Regions from separate parts of the Virgibacillus sp. LDC1 genome, predicted to be linked through region 1. Evidence: riboswitches for the same ligand, from Rfam matches in the RefSeq annotation. Region 1 holds a riboswitch; the other holds the start of a gene.
What was found. Region 1 has a riboswitch for cyclic di-AMP ahead of OHJ21_RS29965 (APC family permease). Riboswitches for the same ligand answer to the same signal wherever they lie in the genome.
Positions count from the first base shown of each region.

Region 2: it holds a riboswitch for cyclic di-AMP, as region 1 does, so the genes downstream of both, OHJ21_RS32310 (C40 family peptidase) here and OHJ21_RS29965 (APC family permease) in region 1, are expected to answer to the same signal.

Region 1 covers NZ_JAOXLZ010000006.1:463,072-472,827, forward strand. Annotated here, with positions in the region: gene OHJ21_RS29940 (FAD-dependent oxidoreductase) at 382-1,743, shown strand; gene OHJ21_RS29945 (DUF4352 domain-containing protein) at 1,870-2,466, shown strand; gene OHJ21_RS29950 (TetR/AcrR family transcriptional regulator) at 2,716-3,309, shown strand; gene OHJ21_RS29955 (MFS transporter) at 3,425-4,672, shown strand; gene OHJ21_RS29960 (formate/nitrite transporter family protein) at 5,140-6,012, shown strand; gene OHJ21_RS29965 (APC family permease) at 6,154-7,980, opposite strand; cyclic di-AMP (ydaO/yuaA leader) riboswitch at 8,144-8,339, opposite strand; gene OHJ21_RS29970 (molybdopterin-containing oxidoreductase family protein) at 8,824-9,756, shown strand, end outside.
Region 2 covers NZ_JAOXLZ010000010.1:17,465-27,220, reverse strand. Annotated here, with positions in the region: gene OHJ21_RS32345 (hypothetical protein) at 1-417, opposite strand, end outside; gene OHJ21_RS32340 (ArsR/SmtB family transcription factor) at 829-1,212, shown strand; gene OHJ21_RS32335 (heavy metal translocating P-type ATPase) at 1,213-3,474, shown strand; gene OHJ21_RS32330 (copper amine oxidase N-terminal domain-containing protein) at 3,657-4,826, shown strand; gene OHJ21_RS32325 (YwhD family protein) at 4,921-5,439, opposite strand; gene OHJ21_RS32320 (M1 family metallopeptidase) at 5,588-7,579, shown strand; gene OHJ21_RS32315 (hypothetical protein) at 7,591-8,418, shown strand; cyclic di-AMP (ydaO/yuaA leader) riboswitch at 8,767-8,906, shown strand; gene OHJ21_RS32310 (C40 family peptidase) at 8,910-9,383, shown strand.

The sequences.
Region 1 (9,756 bases):
AAGATCCTTCAAGGCAGCACGTAATAAGATAGGGAAGATCGCTTGAATTAACTCCGTGAGGCCGGACACATATAGCTTACCCTGATACCGAACCTATATTCTTGGTTTAACCTAGGGCATTGGCGCTGGGGTCGTCATACTGTTTAGGTCAACAACTTTTATCATCTTAACTATGTGAAATTATGAACAATCTGTGAATAACACAATTACCTATTGAACTGTGAAATTTATCACATTATAATAAGGACATGAAGTGAAAACATTCACAAGAGATGTTACCCGTCACCACATTCATGCTCAACAAGCGTTACCAAGCATGAATCCAGGCAAAAGAGCTCATCTTAATCAAATATAAGCTTCATACTTGGAGGAGGAAAAACCATGAAAGTTGCAGTTATCGGTTGTACCCATGCAGGAACGTCCGCCATCGTGAATACCGCTAAACTTTACCCGGATGCACAGATCACCGTTTATGAACGTAATGATAACATCTCATTCCTGTCTTGCGGCATCGCGCTTTACGTCGGAGGCGTTGTGAAAGACCCTGACGGTTTGTTCTATTCTTCGCCTCAGAAGCTCGACGAGCTGGGTGTCGAAACCAAGATGAAGCATGAGATCATCTCGGTGGATACGGACAAGAAAACCTTGAAAGTTCGGAACCTGGTCACACAGGAAACTTTTGATGATACCTATGACAAACTGATTATCACAACCGGATCATGGCCAATCGTACCGAAGCTTGAAGGCATCGATCTGAATAATATTTTGCTCTGCAAAAACTACAATCATTCCAATGCGATCATTGAAAAAGCACAGGAAGCGAAACACATTACGGTTGTCGGCGCCGGTTATATCGGTGTGGAGCTTGTCGAAGCCTTCCAGCAGAACGGCAAGCAGGTTACGCTGATTGATAGTGCCGACCGCATTCTGAACAAATATCTGGATCCTGAATTCAGTGGCAAGATCGAGAAATCCTTCCGTGAAAAAGGGATCGAGATGGCCATGGGTCAGACCGTGACTTCTTTCCAAGGCGAGGATGGGAAGGTGAATAAGGTCATCACAGACAAAGGTGAGATCGACACGGATCTGGTAATCCTCTGCATCGGCTTCCGTCCGAATACGGAGCTGCTGAAGGGGCAGGTGGAGATGCTGAAGAACGGCGCCATCGTCGTGGATCAATATATGCAAAGCAGCAAGCAGGATGTATATGCAGCAGGCGATTGCTGCTCCGTTCACTATAACCCGACCGGTAAAATGATGTACATTCCGCTGGCAACTAACGCAGTCCGGATGGGTACGCTCGTTGCACGCAACCTTGTGCAGCCGACGACCCCATATATGGGAACGCAAGGTACGTCGGGATTGAAAATATACGAGCACAACATTGCCTCGACGGGATTAACCGAAGGAGCCGCCAAGGACGAAGGCTTGAAGGTGGAGAAGGTCACCATTACGGATCATTACCGTCCGGAATTCATGCCTACCTTCGAAGAGGTTACGCTGAAGGTGGTATACGAGCAGGAAAGCCGCCGGATGCTGGGGGCACAGGTCATTTCCAAAGCGGATATGACGCAATCCATTAATACGCTGTCGGTATGCATACAGAATCGGATGACGATTGATCAATTGGCCTTCATCGACTTCTTCTTCCAGCCGCATTACAACAAACCGTGGAATTTCCTTAACACGGCTGGACTGCAGGCATTGCCGGCGGTCGAGACAAAAGCACCGGTGCATTCTTAATCCATTCATCAAGAAGACCCCTGAATCGGGGGTCTTTTTCTTGTTTTTGAAGGATTATGGATTTTGACAGCGAATTGGAAAATATCCGGACATGTAGATATCGACTTTCAGGAGGTAGGATAAAGTATGAATAAAAAAGTAATGCTGGCCTCGGCTGCATTGTTCTCCATGCTGCTGACGGCTGCTTGTTCCAATGATCAGGCGGATCCGCCAGCAGAGAGTCCGCCGGCTGTTGTGGATAGCGGGGAGACAGGTCAGACGGGGGCATCGGAAGAGCAGCCGCCTGCAGAACCAACCCAAGGGGAGGATCAACCTGCCGACAATGCAGAGGTGAAGCCGATCGGCGAACCTGCCGCGGTAGGCGATACGGTGGATTATCATGGCACGGTCATTACGCTGAACAGCGTACGTGAGTCCGAAGGGGACGAGTACTTAAAGCCCCAGCCGGGCCATACGTTTAAGGTGGTTGAGATTACCGTGAAGAACAATGGCCAGGAGCCGCTGGTCATCTCTTCCGCGCTATCTTTTTCCCTGACGGATTCGAGCGATCTTAACTATACGGTTCCCATTACGGATGATGTAAAGATGCTGGACGGCACCGTTGCCCCAGGCGGCGAGCTGACAGGTGAAATTCCGTACGAAGTGAAGCAGGGTGTAAAGGGGCTGCAGCTGAGTTATGGCGATCCGATGAAAGAAGGAAGAGCCATTTGGTCAGTGGAATAAAAAATAATTAGCATGGTTGTTTCGGGATTAACGAATGAGGAAAGGATTTTGCGCAGGCAAAGTCCTTTTTTCTATGTGATGGCCAAGGCGTCGCTTTACATGCGGGAATGTTTTCAGTATGATTAAACCGTACAGTCGGTTTTTTATCGTGAGTAGCGTTCATCAACTTTGGATTCATTTTTAGTAAGGGAATCAGGTTTCCGTTTGTGATGGCGGACTATTATTTCCAAACAAGGAGTGCTTACACCGATGTCTTCAGAAAAAGCGCAGCGAAAGCGGGATTTGATTCTGGATAAAGCGAAGGAACTGTTCATCCAGCGCGGGTATGCGGCAACATCCATGGATGAACTGGTCAAGTATACGGGTGCCAGCAAGGGAAGCATCTACTATCACTTTGAGAGCAAGGAAGATTTGTTCGTCAAGCTGCTGGCTAAGCAGAATCAGGAATGGATGGAAGCCTGGAACGATAAAAAAGCCCGTTACGCCAGCTTCGAGGAGAAGCTGTACGGCATTGCCGATCATATGGTCGATGACTTCCAGAATCCGCTGACCAAGATTGCGGAGGAATTCTATATCAATCAGCCGGAGAATAAGACGATTGTGGGCGAGATGCTGGCCATCCTGCAAGGTCCGCGCACGCTTTACCGCGAAATTTTTGCTGAAGGAGTAAGCGAAGGGCGAATACCGGCAGAGGATGTAGAGGAAATATCCATCATATTCGCATCGCTGCTCGATGGGATGTCGATGTTGCACTTTGAACGTTCTCAGGAGGAATCGAGGCTACTATACCGTAAAGGAGTGACGTACTTTTTAAACGGTGTGTTATCAGGTCAAGGCTCTTAGCGTAGTGAACGATAGGAAGATTTATCGGAAACGCTTCTCTTGGTTTACAAGCGGGAGCTGGCGTTTTCATATATATAATTAAACCGAATGGTCGGTTTTAGTAGGGGGATGAACTATGAGGCATTTGTTTGGCAACCGCGCGTTCGTGCTGCTGATGGTTTCGGATTTTATGCAAAATATCGGGATCTGGATCCGCAACATGGCGCTTTTGTTCTTCATTATGGAGAAGAGCAACCATGACCCGGTCGCCGTATCGCTGCTTACCGTAATTGAATACGCGCCCATTTTTGTGATCTCCATGATTGGCGGCGTGCTGGCAGACCGCTGGCGTCCCAAGCGAACGATGATTTGGGGAGACATTCTAAGCTTTTTATCCATACTGCTTATCCTGTTTGTTGTGTATGCAGGATATTGGCAGGCCGTGTTTACGGTGACCCTGGTCTCGGCCGTTGTATCCCAATTCTCGCAGCCTTCGTCCATGAAGATCATCAAGCGCTGCTTGCCGGATGAGCATGTGCCCGCGGCCACGGCTTTGTCCCAGACCTCGATGTCGCTGTTCATCATTTTGGGACCGATGGTCGGCACGACGATCTATCAAGCTTTTGGATTGCAGGCCTCGTTAATCAGCTTGTTGGTTCTATTCGGAGCTTCGGCGATCGTGCTGGCGTTTCTCCCTTCCAGTGTGGATGAACCCGCTAAGAATTCGGAATCGACCGGTTCTTTTATGAAGGACATGAAGGCAGGCTTCACTTACATCGGCTCCAGTCGGCTGCTGAAGGTGCTGCTGGTGGTTTACGTTTTAATGGCGCTCGGCAGCGGACTTGTTCAGCCGCTCGATATCTTTGTCATCACGGAGCGTCTACAGCTGGCAATGTCCAGCGTTCAGTGGTTCACCGCGTTAGAGGGTCTGGGCATGTTGATTGGCGGCGTGCTGGCCGCCGTGATTGCAGGGAGAGTGAAAGGCTCCTACTTGCTGTTCGCCGGCCTTGCCTTCCTTGGACTCTCAACCTTTGTCGAGGTGCTGTCCCAGTGGCCGATCCTGACCGGCACGATGCGTTTCGTAACCGGGGTGCTGATGGCGATGGCGCAGACGGTATTGATGGCCGTGATGATGCAGCAGGTGGAAGAGAAATTTATCGGCCGGCTGAACGGCGTGATGACGCCGGTTTTTACCGGCATGCTGCTCATCGGCTCCGGGTTTACAGGATGGTATATGTCGACAACCTCCATTGTGGTCGTGTATTTCACGGCAGGTGCGCTCTTCCTGCTGTCGTCCTTCATTAGCATGAAACTTCCGATCTCGAACGTTCCGGTTCAGGAAAAGGAAACGCCTGTAACCGTAGAGACTGCCGCCAAGGCATAGGCTTGCAGGTTAGAATGTAATGGTGGTAAACAGGCGAAGGCTTGCAGGTTTTGAGCATGGTGGTTGGTATAAGCAATAAACCAAGCGGTGTCGGGATCATCTCCGACACCGCTATTTTACATGTACCGCTCGCTCGGATCGGACGAATGATCGGGGTCCTCTAGAGGACCCCAAGATTCACCCTTGGACAAGGTACTGTGATTATATTATCCATATGAAGTTAAATGACCACAGTACACTCAAAGATGATCAAGAGGAGCCAGGACACAAGGATGTCCACTCCTGATGCATACGTTCGTGATATAATTCACGTTCTTGTTTTGGAGGCTGCGGTACAATATGGGTAACTGTAACTGTAACTGTAACTGTAACTGTAACTGTAACTGTAACTGTAACTGTAACAGAAACATCAGACGCTGCATTCGAGAGATTTCAGGACGGAATGCGGGAGAAATGGGGGAGCGGCCATGGCCTATTACAAACCTGATCGCATTGCGGAGATCACCGTGGAGAACGGGGTGAAAAAAGCGCATAACTCCGTCATGAACGTTATGATATTAGGATTTTTGGCGGGGGCTTTTATCGCGCTCGGCTTTTTGCTGGATATTCGCGTGATTGCCGGAGCGTCTGAGGCTTGGGGAGGCATTGCCGGTTTTATAGGCGCGGCGATATTCCCTGTCGGACTGATTCTTGTATTGCTAGCGGGCGGAGAGCTGCTGACGGGCAACATGATGGCCGTGTCCCTGGCCAGATTCAAGAAGCGGATTTCCACGAAGGACATGATGCGGAATTTAGCTCTTGTCACGATAAGCAATATGGCAGGGGCACTGTTCGTCGCTTATTTCTTCGGCCATGTGACCGGTCTGACGGGCAGCGGCGTTTATTTGGAGAAGCTGGTGGATATGGCGGGTCATAAGCTCGACGACAGCTTCCTGCAAGCATTCTTGTCGGGCATCGGTTGTAACTGGCTCGTAGCGCTCGCCGTGTGGCTGTCCTACGGATCCGACCAGATGAGCGGCAAAATTCTCGGAATCTGGTTTCCAACGATGGCGTTTGTAGCCATCGGCTTTCAGCACGTGGTGGCCAACATGTTCCTCATTCCGGCAGCGATATTTGAGGGATATTACAGCTGGGGTGATTATCTGGTAAACTTCATTCCGGTTTGGCTGGGCAATTTTGTCGGAGGTGCGCTGTTTGTGGGAGCTGCCTACGGGTCCGTGTATTTGAAGAAGGATGATAAAGCTGAGGTCATCCCTCGCGGCGAACAAGATAAGGCGCTGCCGTCTGCGCCGGCTACCGGTACTGCTCAACAGGTTCACTCCGCGCAGAATGTTTCGTAATACCGAAGCCTGGTAAGCCAAGGTGGAGGAAAAAAGCTGAGATCGTCACGCACCCTTAAGGATAGGGATCGGATGATCGCAGCTTTTTTAACGTTGTTGGCGAGTGGATTCCTTGTATAAGTCGCAGAAGGAATAAACCCGCTATTTTTTTAAATGGTAAGGTACCGTGGTGATAATCACATCTCTCCGATAGAGTAAATGTGCGCGAATGAGCAAGCTGGACTGATTGTGCAGGAAGTTATGCCAGCCCTTCTTGGGGATGAACTGCGGGATGACAACGGTAACCTGGTAGTCGGATTCGCTAGCCTTCCGCTGCACGGTATCGATGAATTTGGTCAGCGGCTGAATGATGCTCCGATAAGGCGAATGCAGGGTCACCAGCCGGATGTCCGGCTGCCATTTCTTCCATTTTTCCTGGAAGGCCGCCTCGTCCTCCCGTTCGAACGGCACGTACACCGCGATAATTTGGCCTGCTCCCAGCGATTTGGCATAATTCAGCGAGTTCTCCACCACATGGGTGATTCCCGCCACAGGCAGAATAATAACATTTCCCTCAATCGGCTTAACAGGCTCACAGGTCGTAATTCGCAGCTGGTCTGCTACGGCCTCGTAATGTTTATGGATTCGGGTGAAGATCCAAATGATCAGCGGCAGGAAAATCAAGACGGTCCACACTTGGGCGAATTTCGTGAAAAAGAAAATCATCGTCACGATAAAGCTGATGCATGCGCCGGTGGTATTTATGATCAGTTTGACAATCCATCCTTCGGGCTTTTCCCGAATCCACTTCACCATCATCCCCGTTTGGGAGAGGGTAAAAGGGATAAACACGCCGACGGCATACAGCGGAATCAGATGCTCGGTTTTGCCTTCGAAAGCGAGCAGCAACAGAATCGAGAGAAAACCCAGTATGATGATTCCGTTTGAATATCCCAGACGGTCTCCCCGGACGGTGAACATTCGGGGAATGAATTTATCCTTCGCCAGATTAACGGCAAGCAGCGGGAAAGCGGAATAACCCGTGTTGGCGGCCAGAATCAGAATGAGGGCCGTTGTTCCTTGGATGAAGTAATACAGAAAGTTTCGTCCGAAGGTATGCTCGGCAATCTGGGAAACGACAGTGACTTGCTCGCTGGGGCTAACCCCATAGTAATAGGCCAGGAATACGATGCCCGAAAATAACAGGGCCAGCAAGGATCCCATTGCCACCAAGGTTTTGGCCGCATTATTCGGAGCAGGATCTTTGAAATTCGGGATGGCGTTGGAAATGGCCTCAACGCCGGTCAGGGCAGAGCTGCCCGAGGCGAATGCCCGCAGGAGCAGGAACAAGCTTAGCCCGGCGACAGGCGTGCCGATCGGCGTATGCAGATCCGGAGATGCATGGCCTGTAGCGATGTTGAATACTCCGACGCCAATCAGGATAAACAACGCGAGTACAAACAAGTAAACCGGATAGGCCAATATGGAGGCCGACTCCGTGACCCCTCTTAAATTGAGTACGGTCAAACACAGAACGAACACGATGGAGATGGGCAGATTGTAGGCGTGCAGTTCCGGAAAAGCCGACGTGATCGCGTCCGTCCCCGCCGATACGCTGACCGCAACCGTCAGGATATAGTCGACCAGCAGGGAGCCGCCGGCAACCAGTCCCGGATACATGCCTAAATTTCGCTTGGAAACCACGTAGGCTCCGCCGCCATGCGGATATGAGAAAATAATTTGTCTGTACGATAGGATAAGTGCCAGCAATAAGACCAGGACCCCGACGGCAATCGGTATGGAATACCAATAGGCAGCGGCGCCAACGGTCATCAAGACGATCAGAATTTGTTCAGGTCCATAAGCCACGGACGACAAGGCGTCGGATGAAAGGATGGCCAGCGCTTTGGTTTTGTTCAGCTTTTGCTCGCCCAATTCCGTTGATTTAAGCGGTCTTCCGATGAGGAATCGCTTGATTGAAGATAACATGGTTTTTCACCGCCGATTAAGATTACGTTCATGATGGAAGCTGACTGAATGGACTTCAATCGGTGTGTTTCATGGGCTGGACATACGAACGGTCACCATTCCTATGCTGAATTTTGGCAAACAAAAAACACAGGTTAGAACCCTGTGTTTGATCACAAGTTCACAACCCTCCCAATCAACGCTGACGAGGTTAGCTGTCGGATTCGGGCGGTGAGAGTCGCCCTACCTGATAATAGTCGCGGCGTACGTTCGCGCTGCATCAGGATTCACCCCATAGTATGGTTGACAGATCCTATAGATATCCATCCATACGTGTGGTTCCCCCGCTTTCCAAATTGGAAATTAAGCGAATATCATGTGAATATGAAGAATGATATCGAAGCTGAATAGTATATTACGCCTGCTCAAATCTTTTGTAAAACACCCTCCAACGAAAAATTAAGCAGAATTATTTATAAAAAATGACAGATAAGCGCTTACATAATTATGTGGCTTTGACAGGCTTTGTTTTTTGCAGGTTTGCTACAGAAATCATGACTTTCTATGATATGTAAGTTGCAGGTAGCTCGAATGTGATGCGATAGAACGCCAATACAAACAAATTCGCCATGCCGGTCTCGGGGGAGGAGACATTGGCATGGCGAATTTTTTGGGAGTGGTCCATGATTCGGCAAGGAAGAGAAAGGGTCTGGGTTCCTCTTCGTTGCTCTTGATAGGAATATACCCGGAGTGAAGTAGAGTGAATCACCCGCTGCAGAAAAAAATGTAAGACTTTACTGGAGCCCTGATTTTCTTTTAAGATAAGGGGATATGATTCAGCGTGTACAAGGGGGAATGAACGAAATGACTCAAGCGATGATACATCAGGAAAATGGCGTGTTTCCGGCGGTATGTCCGTTGGACTGTCCCGATACTTGCGGCCTGCTGCTGCATAAAGAGAACGGAAAAATCGTGAAGGTTACCGGCAATCCGGATCATCCGATTACGCAGGGAGCCATCTGTAATAAAGTCCGCAATATGGCACATCGGGTGTATCATCCGGAGCGCGTGCTTTATCCGCTGCGGAGGGTAGGGCCCAAGGGCGAGGGGGCTTTCGAGCGAATCAGCTGGGATGAAGCGATTCAAGAGATTACCGGGCGCTACAAGAAGCTGATCGAGGAGCATGGCTCTGAGAGCATCCTGCCTTACAGCTTCTACGGCAACATGGGGATATTGAGCGTGGACGGCATGGATCGGAGATTCTTCAACAGGCTGGGCGCCAGCCGCCTGAAGCAGTCGATCTGCAATTCCGCAGGCAATGAGGGTTGGAAATCCGTCATGGGGTTTAATGGAGGAACCGTCCCGGAGGATACCGTTCATGCCGATGTCATCATCGTCTGGGGCGGCAACATCGTCAGCACCAATATGCACCAGGTCGTGCTAGCGGAGAAAGCGCGCAAGGCCGGTGCCAAGGTCGTTGTGATCGATGTTCATAAGAACCAAACGGGGCAATGGTCGGATTGGTTCATTCCGTTGTTTCCGGGCACGGATGCGGCACTGGCCGTCGGCCTCATGCACATCATGTTCCGTGACGGCATGGTGAACGAGGAGTTCCTCCGGCGGTATACGCACGGGCATGAAGCCTTGCGTGAGCATGTCAAAGACTATACGCCGGAGCATGTATCCTCCATTACCGGCATCCCAGCAGGGGATATCGAGAAGCTGGCCGAACTGTACGGCCGGGCGGATACTTCCTATATTCATATCGGTAACGGTCTTCAGCATCACGACAATGGC
Region 2 (9,756 bases), on a different contig from region 1:
AACATAGAGCACCATGGACACGATCGCGTTGAAGAACTGGCTGCTCTCAGTTCCGGCAGCTGCGCCAAAGGGATGTCTTAGTCCCTTCAGAAAATAATCCCCGTAGAGCTGTCCGTACAATTTTAAGCTGGTCCAATAAGGATTGGGTTCCTCATCTTCATCGGAATGCTGCCGGCCTGCCGTTGAGAAGGGAATATCCGGCGGCGTATACACCGGCAAAGCAGGTTCAATCTGGCGTGCATGAGGTATCTCCCCTCTACTGCTGGCACTTCGCCTAGTGACACTGTATACCTCCGACGTTGCTGCTTGCTCTTTCATGGCGGCAAATACGGGTGAGTCCTCGATAATCAGCCTTGCCCCGCATTTCTTGCAATACTTCCCATCTCCCGTTTCATATCGACATATTGGACAAGTCATACTCTCGCCTCCCCTGTTCATACACATCCGTAAATCGAAGGATAGGTATTAGATAATGTACACATTCGAGTCGAAACGTTTGGCCCGTGCAAGGGTGTTATGTAGTGCATGAGGCGCCTTGGGCCCAGTATTCTTCCTATGCGAATTTTATATCTTTTTGCTAATAGTATAAGTTGGCGTGATATGAAATGGAAGGATTTTCTGAGGGGCGACACTGCGCCTAACCATTGGAATTGGTTAATACTATATGACTTATCGATTCATTCTTGGACTGTGACATGCTTGTGAACAATCAAACATCCGTTTGAATATCGTGTGTAAATCGGGTATATTATGACTAACAATCAAATCAACGTTTGAATATATAGAATAAAGAGCGCTTATTGCTCCTAATCCAAGGAGGTTGTTCTTATGAATGCCCGGACGATGAACGAAGAAGTCTCCCTTGAGCTGTGCGAAACGGAATGTCCTTCAACCGAAGGGATTGCTTTGTTAAAAGAAACGATCTCCGATGATGATATGATCGGCATGGCGGAAATCTTCAAGGCATTGGCCGACCCGACGCGGGTCAAGGTAGCTTATATGCTGGACCGTGGCGGCGAGCTGTGTGTTTGCGATGTAGCTGAAGTACTCGGAAGCTCAACGGCAACGGCCTCCCATCATCTGCGTACGCTGAAGAACAAAGATATCGCCAAATCGCGCAAGGCCGGAAAGAATGTATACTACTCCCTCAAAGATGACCATATCCGAACATTGCTTCACATGACGCTGGAGCACCAGAAGGAGAAGATGTAGATGAGTACGGATAACCATCAACGTTCCAAATCATCTCCGGAGGCAGGCGGCGAACTTATTGAATACCGGGTACAGGGGCTCTCCTGCCCGAACTGTACACGTGAAATGCAGGAAGAGATCCAGAAGCTGGAGCATGGGAACAATGCCCGACTGAGTTACAACAGCGGGAAGCTTACCCTCTCTCCTCATGTGAATCTAAGCCGGGTAGAAACCATTCTGAAAAGTGACGGTGCGCGCATCGTTCATGCTCCGCAGACAGCGTTATCGGCCGCCGGTGCTGCTCTACATGCCCCTTCATCGCATTCTCATGGATCGGCACAAGGACGGGACGAAGAACATGACCATGATCACGGTCAGGCTCATGAGCACCGTAACGGCAGCGAAGGAAAAATGAAGTGGCTGTTGTCCATCTCGGCTGTTTTCTATGTGCTAACCTTTCTATTAGAAGGAAAAGTCGCCGGACCGGTTGTGATCGCATTATATGCAGGTGCTATGATTCTGAGCGGGTACACCACATTCTTGCGCGGACTGCGTAACCTGACCCGCTTCAAATTCAATATGGATACCCTGATGACCGTTGCGCTCGTGGGCGCCGTCATTATCGGGGAATGGCGGGAAGCCACGCTGGTTGCCATTCTGTTTGGTCTTAACGAGCTGCTGGAAGGCTACGGCATGAATCGAGCCCGGCAATCGATGGAAGCGCTGCTGGCCGCAGCACCGAAGGAAGCGGAGCTATGGAAAGACGGTCAAACCCAGCGCGTGCCGATCGAGAGCCTCTCTCCCGGAGACGTTGTCCGGGTAAGACCGGGCGAGAAGATTCCTTCGGACGGAGCGATAACCCAAGGAACTGGCTCGGTGAACGAAGCTGCCATAACCGGGGAATCGGTGCCTGTTACGAAACGGGAGGGCGACACCGTATTTGGCGGCAGCGTAAGCACCGACGGCGTGCTTTATATCGCCATCTCGAAGGTTTATGAGGATTCCTCCCTGGCCAAGATCATGCATCTTGTACAGGAGGCACAGGACAGCAAGACGCCGACAGAGCTCTTTATCGATAAATTCGCGAAATACTATACTCCCGCTATTATGATCATCGCGCTGGCAGTTACGCTGATTCCTCCGCTGCTGCTCCATCAGCCCTGGATGACCTGGATCTATCAGGGGCTGTCCATACTCATTGTCGGGTGCCCTTGCTCGCTCGTGCTTTCTTCTCCGATTGCACTGGTCAGCGGGATGACCCGCGCGGCACGCAACGGCATTCTGATCAAAGGCGGGGTCCACCTGGAGCAGCTTGGCCGACTGGAAGCCATCGCTTTTGACAAGACGGGAACCTTGACCAAAGGTGAGCCTGCCGTCTATGCGGAGACGGTATATGATGAAACAACATTTTATGCCGTTGTAGGCGCACTGGAGCAATCCTCTCTCCATCCGTTGGCTAAAGCGGTCATGAAGCATCTGGAGATCAAGAATCCGCAGTGCATGTTTAATGAACCTCAACAGATAACGGTACTGCCCGGCGAAGGCATTCGGGCTGAGATCGGAGGGAAGCTGTTCTGGGTCGGAAGCGAGGAAGTGCTGCAGCATGTGAACGGCCCGCAAGACCATATCAGCTCCGTGGAGGAAGACATCCGGAGAATGAAGGCCCAGGGTTATACGATCGTTGCTGCCGTAAGCGAGGATCGCGTATTAGGCCAATTCGGTCTTGCCGATGAGATCAGACCGGAGACGGCAACCGTCGTCAGCAAGCTTCATGAGGCCGGTATCACGGATACGGTCATGCTGACAGGCGACCACGAGCAGTCCGCACAGGCGATAGCGAAGCAATCCGGTGTATCTCGGGTATTCGCAAGTCTCCTGCCTGAACAGAAGGTTGCCAAGATCAAGGAGCTTTCTTCCCGCAAAAAAACCGGCATGGTTGGTGATGGCATTAACGATGCCCCTGCATTGGCCGCTGCCGATCTGGGCATCGCGATGGGGAAAGGGACGGATAGTGCCATTGAAACGGCCGACGTTGTATTGATGCAGGATCACCTTGGCAAGCTGCCAGGGGCCATCCAAACGGCAAGACGGGTCAATCAGATTATCAAGTGGAATATCGGGCTCTCCTTGTCGCTGAAAGCCATTGCTTTACTGCTTACGATCCCGGGATGGCTGACCCTGTGGATTGCAATCATATCGGACATGGGCGCAACCATTATCGTGACCTTGCTTGGTCTCACCATTCTGCTTGGCAAGGATCAGGAGCTAAAATCAGGATATTGATATAACCGGAGCTTCGCCCTTTCAGGGCAGCTCCGGTTTTTTTAGTTCGTCCTTTGGCGCGCCAGCTCCAATCTCGCCATCGCATATCTCATTTTTTACATGATTTCGTGATTTAGGTGAAACATTTCCCATTATTTAGTCGTTTATATAGGCGGGAGTGAAAACCAGAAGGAGGAAATGATATGAAGTCCGTACAAATTATCAAATTAGCAGGTACCGCATCCATAGCCATGTCTTTATTGCTTACGTCCTCATCGCTCACAACGATTCCTGCCCATGCGGCAGCAGCCTCCACATCACAGAGCAAGGCAACATGGAGCACTCTGGATGTGAAACATAAACCTTATACGAATAAAGGCGTTGTATTCATTCCATTGAAGGAAGTTTCCGAACAGCTGCAGCTGCAGTTGACGATCCCCGGAAAAAAAGAGCTGTACATTAACAGCCCGACACAGTCTGTCCGCATTATCATCGGACAGTCGCGTGCAGTCAATGCCAAGGGGACCGCTCTAAAGCTCGAGGCGGCTCCGGTCGTGAAGAAAGGCGTGACTTATGTTCCCGCCAGTCTGATTACCAAAGCCTTCGGCATCCCTCTGAAGTATGACAGCAAATCCGGACTTAGAACGACCTTTGATTCTTGGTCAAAATACGCCTATGCTTCCACGGCCAATATGCTCTTCTGGGTAAATCGCGAGAATGGTATGCTGTCCATGGGTAAAGCCGGATCCACCCCAGCCCAAGTCGGCATGATCCCGGTGGAGGAAATCGATCAAGTCGGCTTAAGCGCACATCGCATCAACAGCAATACCTATGTCGTCGACTTGTCCAATTATTACGGCGAACCTCATATTCATGAGGGAAGATACCGGCTGCTCATTCAGGACAAGAAAATCCTGAAGCTATCCAAAACCAAACATTCCAATTTTGCCGGAATTAACTACAAACCGGACCAACTCAGCTACAAAGGCAATATTGCCATGATGAACGGCAGCACGCTGGAGCTGGTTCATCCGACGGGCAAAACGGTCAAAACTTATGACCTGGCCGCGCTCACGGGAGTAAAGGATCATTTTGTTGTAGAAGCGATCGAACAGGACTTCCTGCTCGTCCGACCATACACGAAGGCGACCCTGTATATCGTTCATCCGACAGGCAAGACAGCCGAGCTTATCTATCCTGAACTTCTGGACGAGGAAACCATCAAGGTCATTGAGGAAATGCCGCCGAACGAGGTGGGCTTCATTGGTGACGGTCTTACGTATATCGGATATGCCGGCGGCAAGCTGACGCTCCAATACAAAAATCCGTTTCTCGATCAAAAAGAAAAACTGACCTACGCTCTTCCATTCTAACCATACGCAATTACAAAAAGACCGGCAGGATTCGATCACGAATCCAACCGGTCTTTTCACTTGCGCATCTAGAACAATGCTTTCATTTATTGTATTATTCCTCGGTTCGAAGGGCTTCCTTAATTTCCTCTGGGGATGCATTCCACCATTCCTCGTTACGCGAAATCAGCAGCTCACGCAGCGCTCTCTTCTCCACGTCGCCAAGCCCATCCAGAATAATCTTGCGCTTCATCGCCGCATCCATTTTATTCACATGATCGGCGAGGATCTTCCAGCCGCGGCGGGCCTCGTGGTCAATCCACATTTCACAGGCGGTCATGCCTGCATAATGCTGTCCCTCCGCGGTACGATCTACAGCTACCCACACGATCCACACCTGGCGTCCGTTGGGTACTTCATCCCGGTTCATGCTGAAACGGATGCCCTTCTCCACCTTACTCTTGGCGTGCATGGCTCCAATGTCCACTCGGGCTTCGCCATTGTCGATAATGACGGGCGACAAACTGTTCAGATCGATGGAGCCTGATCCAAACCCCTTATGTTTACTCTTGCTATTAATAATATTCAAAGCAATCGGTTTCTTCGCACCCTGCTTCTGCTCTTCATTCTCCACTGCTGCCGACCTCCTATATCAGAGCCGATTCATACGTATCAGCTGCTAAATTGATAACCCATGTCCCAATAATTTTATTTTAACTAATAATCCCCCAAAAGCAAACATATACATGCACTAGATGCTTGTCAACGGGAGGTTGTTCGATATGGTCCCACCACGTGCCAAAGTCTTTCTATCATCCCTGCTTGCCATAGGTTTGCTTGCAGGATCGATGCCGATATTTCTGAATCCAGGGTCCTCAGCGTCTGCTCTTGCCCCAAATGCGGGCAAGCCCTCCGCCTCTGCCGTGGAGAAGGCCCCGCTCTCACCGCCTAAGGTGCAGCCTAATATTCCCGCTCCGGCCTTAAGCGACCGGCTGGTGGAATATCATATGGATGTTCGGTACGAGCCTGAGGAGAACAAGCTTAAGGGCAAACAGACACTCACTTGGACTCATCCAGGCAAAAAAAGCGTAAACGAGCTGTACTTTCATCTGTATCCCAATGCATTTGCTTCCAATGACACGACCTTTATGAAGGAATCGGGCGGCAGGCTTCGTTCCGATCCCATGCCAGACGACGGATACGGCTCCATGGCCATTACCAGCGTGAAAACAACCGAAGGACTGGCCCTGACCCATCGCCTTCAATTTGTTCAACCGGATGACGGCAACATCAAGGATCACAGCCTTGCCAAGCTCCGGCTGCCTAAACCCATCAAGAGCGGGGAGAGTGTTACCATTCACTTGGAGTTCGAGGTCGAACTTCCCAAAATATTTGCTCGCATGGGAACCACCGAGAATTTTATTATGGCCGGCCAATGGTTTCCTAAACTTTCGGTCTATGAACCCGCTGGTCTTCGCGGAAGAACAGAGGAAGGCTGGAATCTTCATCAATACCATGGCAACTCCGAATTCTATTCGAACTTCGGCATCTACAGCGTTCGCATCCGAGTGCCCGAAAATTACATTGTCGCGGCGACCGGATTCCCTACCAAGCCTGCCCAAAAATCAAACGGGGAAAAAATTTATCAATTCTATGCGGATGATGTGCATGATTTTGCCTGGTCGGCATCGCCAAACTTTGTCACGGCAGAAGAAGCATTCTCCGCACCAGGCGTACCGGGGGTCCGCATCAAGCTGTATCTCGATCCGGCCCATAAAGACTTAAAGGAGCGTTACTTTGATGCCGCCAAGTCGGCACTCGCTTCGTTTGGAAAATGGTACGGAACCTATCCGTATTCCACGTTGTCCATCGTCGTTCCGCCGGAATCGGGCAACGGGGCAGGCGGCATGGAATACCCGACGCTGGTCACGGCCTTCGGTGCCAAAAACGATTCGCCGGGATATGAGCTGGAGCGGACCGTCATTCATGAGATCGCCCATCAATATTTTTACGGAATGATCGCAAGTAATGAATTTGAGGAAGCGTGGCTGGACGAGGCCTTTGCAACCTATGCTGAAGAACGAGTGATGGAAAAAGAATACGGTATTACCTCCAATACGGCAGCTCAGGGAGCATCCATTACTTCCCCTGCACCGCTGAAGATGGAATCCTGGAAATACAGCTCCCACGAAAACTACGCACTGAATGTTTACACGAGGGGCAAGCTGGTGCTGCAAGGCATCGAACGGCAGGTCGGTCCGCAGATGATGGAGAAGATTCTTCATACGTATGCCCAGAAATACCGGTTCAAGCATCCGACCACGTCCGACTTCCAGAAAGTTGTAGAGCAAGTAAGCAAAACGTCCTGGCAGCCGTATTTTGACCAATATGTATATGGAAGCCAGATGGCGGATGTCGCCATCGACGTGATCAAAACCAAAAATAAAGGCACGGCGGAACATCCTCGTTATGAGTCTACGGTCAAGATTACGAGCAAGGACGGGGATATAACCAATGTGCCGATCGTGTTCGCCTTTGAGGATGGCAAAACGGTGGAGCGGACCTGGAGCGGCAAGGACGGCAAAGTTACTTACACCCTGGAGTACAGCACTCCGCTCGCCTGGGCCATGGTTGATCCCAAATACTCCATCGTCCTGGAGAACAAACACATCAATAACTATATGAAGGCAGGAATGGATCCGAAGGTGGTTACACGCTGGAATCTCAGTATTACCAAGCTTGTGGAGACGCTGTTCGGCAGCCTGTCATGGTGAGGGGGGAGCACATGAAAAGTTACGCAGGCCAAGGGTGGACCAGTGTTAAAGACCAGCTATACGTCTCGATTCTGCTCTTCTTATACCGTTTGCTGTGGGGATACTGCCTGTACCGACTCGTAAAATCGGCAGTCGTTCCCCTTCTGATGCGATATCCGGATTCTGCCCCTAACGAGCTCAGCCGTCTGTTATTCTTCTATGAGGGCGAGATGAGCCTAACCCTGAGCAGCACGGTCCACACCTACGGATGGCTTCTGGCCGGTTTGCTCCTGATCCGGATGGTTCTCACCCCGCTCATTCGGGCCGGCATCTTCTACAACCTTCACCAGGAAGCCAAGGGCGAGCGTGGTTTATTCTTCTTCACTGGCATGCGCAAACTGTGGAAACCTGTAACGCTATTCTATCTGATTGAGCTTATTCTCACCTTTGTGCCCGGTTACTGGCTTCTGCCCAAAATTCTTCCGATTCTGCTAAATGGGATTCAGGAGCCTGTTCTGCTCCTTCATGCACTGCCGTATGCCGTTGGCTGGTTCTTGTACGCCTATCTAATCCGCCTGTTATTGCTCTATATGCAGTTCGGGCGCACGGGAGACTTTGGTATGATCAGCTCTCTCCATGCGCTCTTCCGCCGCTTGGGCACGGCAGTGCTGTTATCCATCACCATCGGCGGATCCGCCTGTGTCATTCTGTTGCTCCTGAGCTCGGCTTCGCTCTTCTGGGCCGGGTTGATCGGCTTAATTATTCAGCAGGCCTCTTATTTTCTGAATGGACTTTTCCAAATTTGGGTAATTTCCGCTCAATATCATTTGTGGAGAGATTCCTCCTCATCGCATCCTTAATCGTTACAATTCGTTACCCTGAAATGATGAAACATGCTCGCGAATAAGCTGTAATCCGAAGTGACACGTTTCTATCCGGGTCTTGATTTTACAAAGAATAAGAGTTCATTTATCCTCTATATTACAAATTTCTGAGCGCCAAATTACAAAAAAACCTGTTTCCCCAAGATGGGGACAGGTTTTTTTGTTTAAAAATGATCTTTCCTCGTTTGCCAAATTGTTAATACTCTGCTAAAATAACGAATATGTTAGTAACAACTTTGTCATCTTTACTGTAACTTTTTGTTGGAACGATGTAAATTCGTTATCTATGTTGGAACGTCAGACGTCAATGAATGGGTTCATCAACATTTTAAGGAGCCGAATTCCCATAACGATATGGGAAGCGGGGGATCCGTTTTGGGTGAATTGATCTCGCAAGAGAGGGATCATAGGGGACCTTCAACCGAACCCTTAAGCTAACCTCGCAGGCAATGGAAGGAGCTTTTGTTTTGAAAAAGAAGTTAACGGCTGTTTCTCTAGGCCTCGCACTCGCACTCACATTAGGGACCGGAAGCGCTTTCGCCGATTCCAAATTAAATACTGCAATCAAACCAGCCATTGGTGTCTCTTATAAAACAGGCGGAACCACAACGAATGGTTTTGACTGCTCCGGATTCACCAGCTATGTTTACAAGAAGCTTGGCCTTAGCCTGCCGCGTACATCTGCAGCTCAATACAAAGTAGGTACGGCAGTATCCAAGAGCAACCTGAAAGCTGGCGATCTCGTGTTCTTCAACACATCCGGTAGAGGTGTATCTCATGTGGGTATATATGTTGGGAGCGGCAAATTCGCTCATTCCTCATCTTCGCGTGGTGTCATTATCAGTCCGCTAAGCCAGAGCTATTATGCCAACCGATATGTAGGCGCTAAGAGAATTATGAGTCAAAATACGTACAAATCTGTAGCTGTGAACTACAATTAATGTTGGAACTTTATTGATTTACTCTTACAAGAAAGCCCTGGGCTTATGAGATTGTGCCGATCTCATCCAGCGGCTTTTTTCTTTTGTTTATTCTGTCTATACCTTTATAACGTTCAGGACAACGGAAAAGTTCCCGCTTTTCGAAAAAAAATGAAATTTATTCTACAAGTTCACTTCACTTCGCCATGTCTTCACATCTTCTACCCTTTATATACCCTTCTCTCCCTTCATTAAACACCCATTTTGGAAAAATATTGATTTTATCCGATGCTTCGACGGCTAATGCTATTGAAAAATAGCGAAATTCACCAAGAAATAATTGCCAATCTCGCTTGCTGTCTGATAGAATGGACGCAGTAACAACTTTGTCATT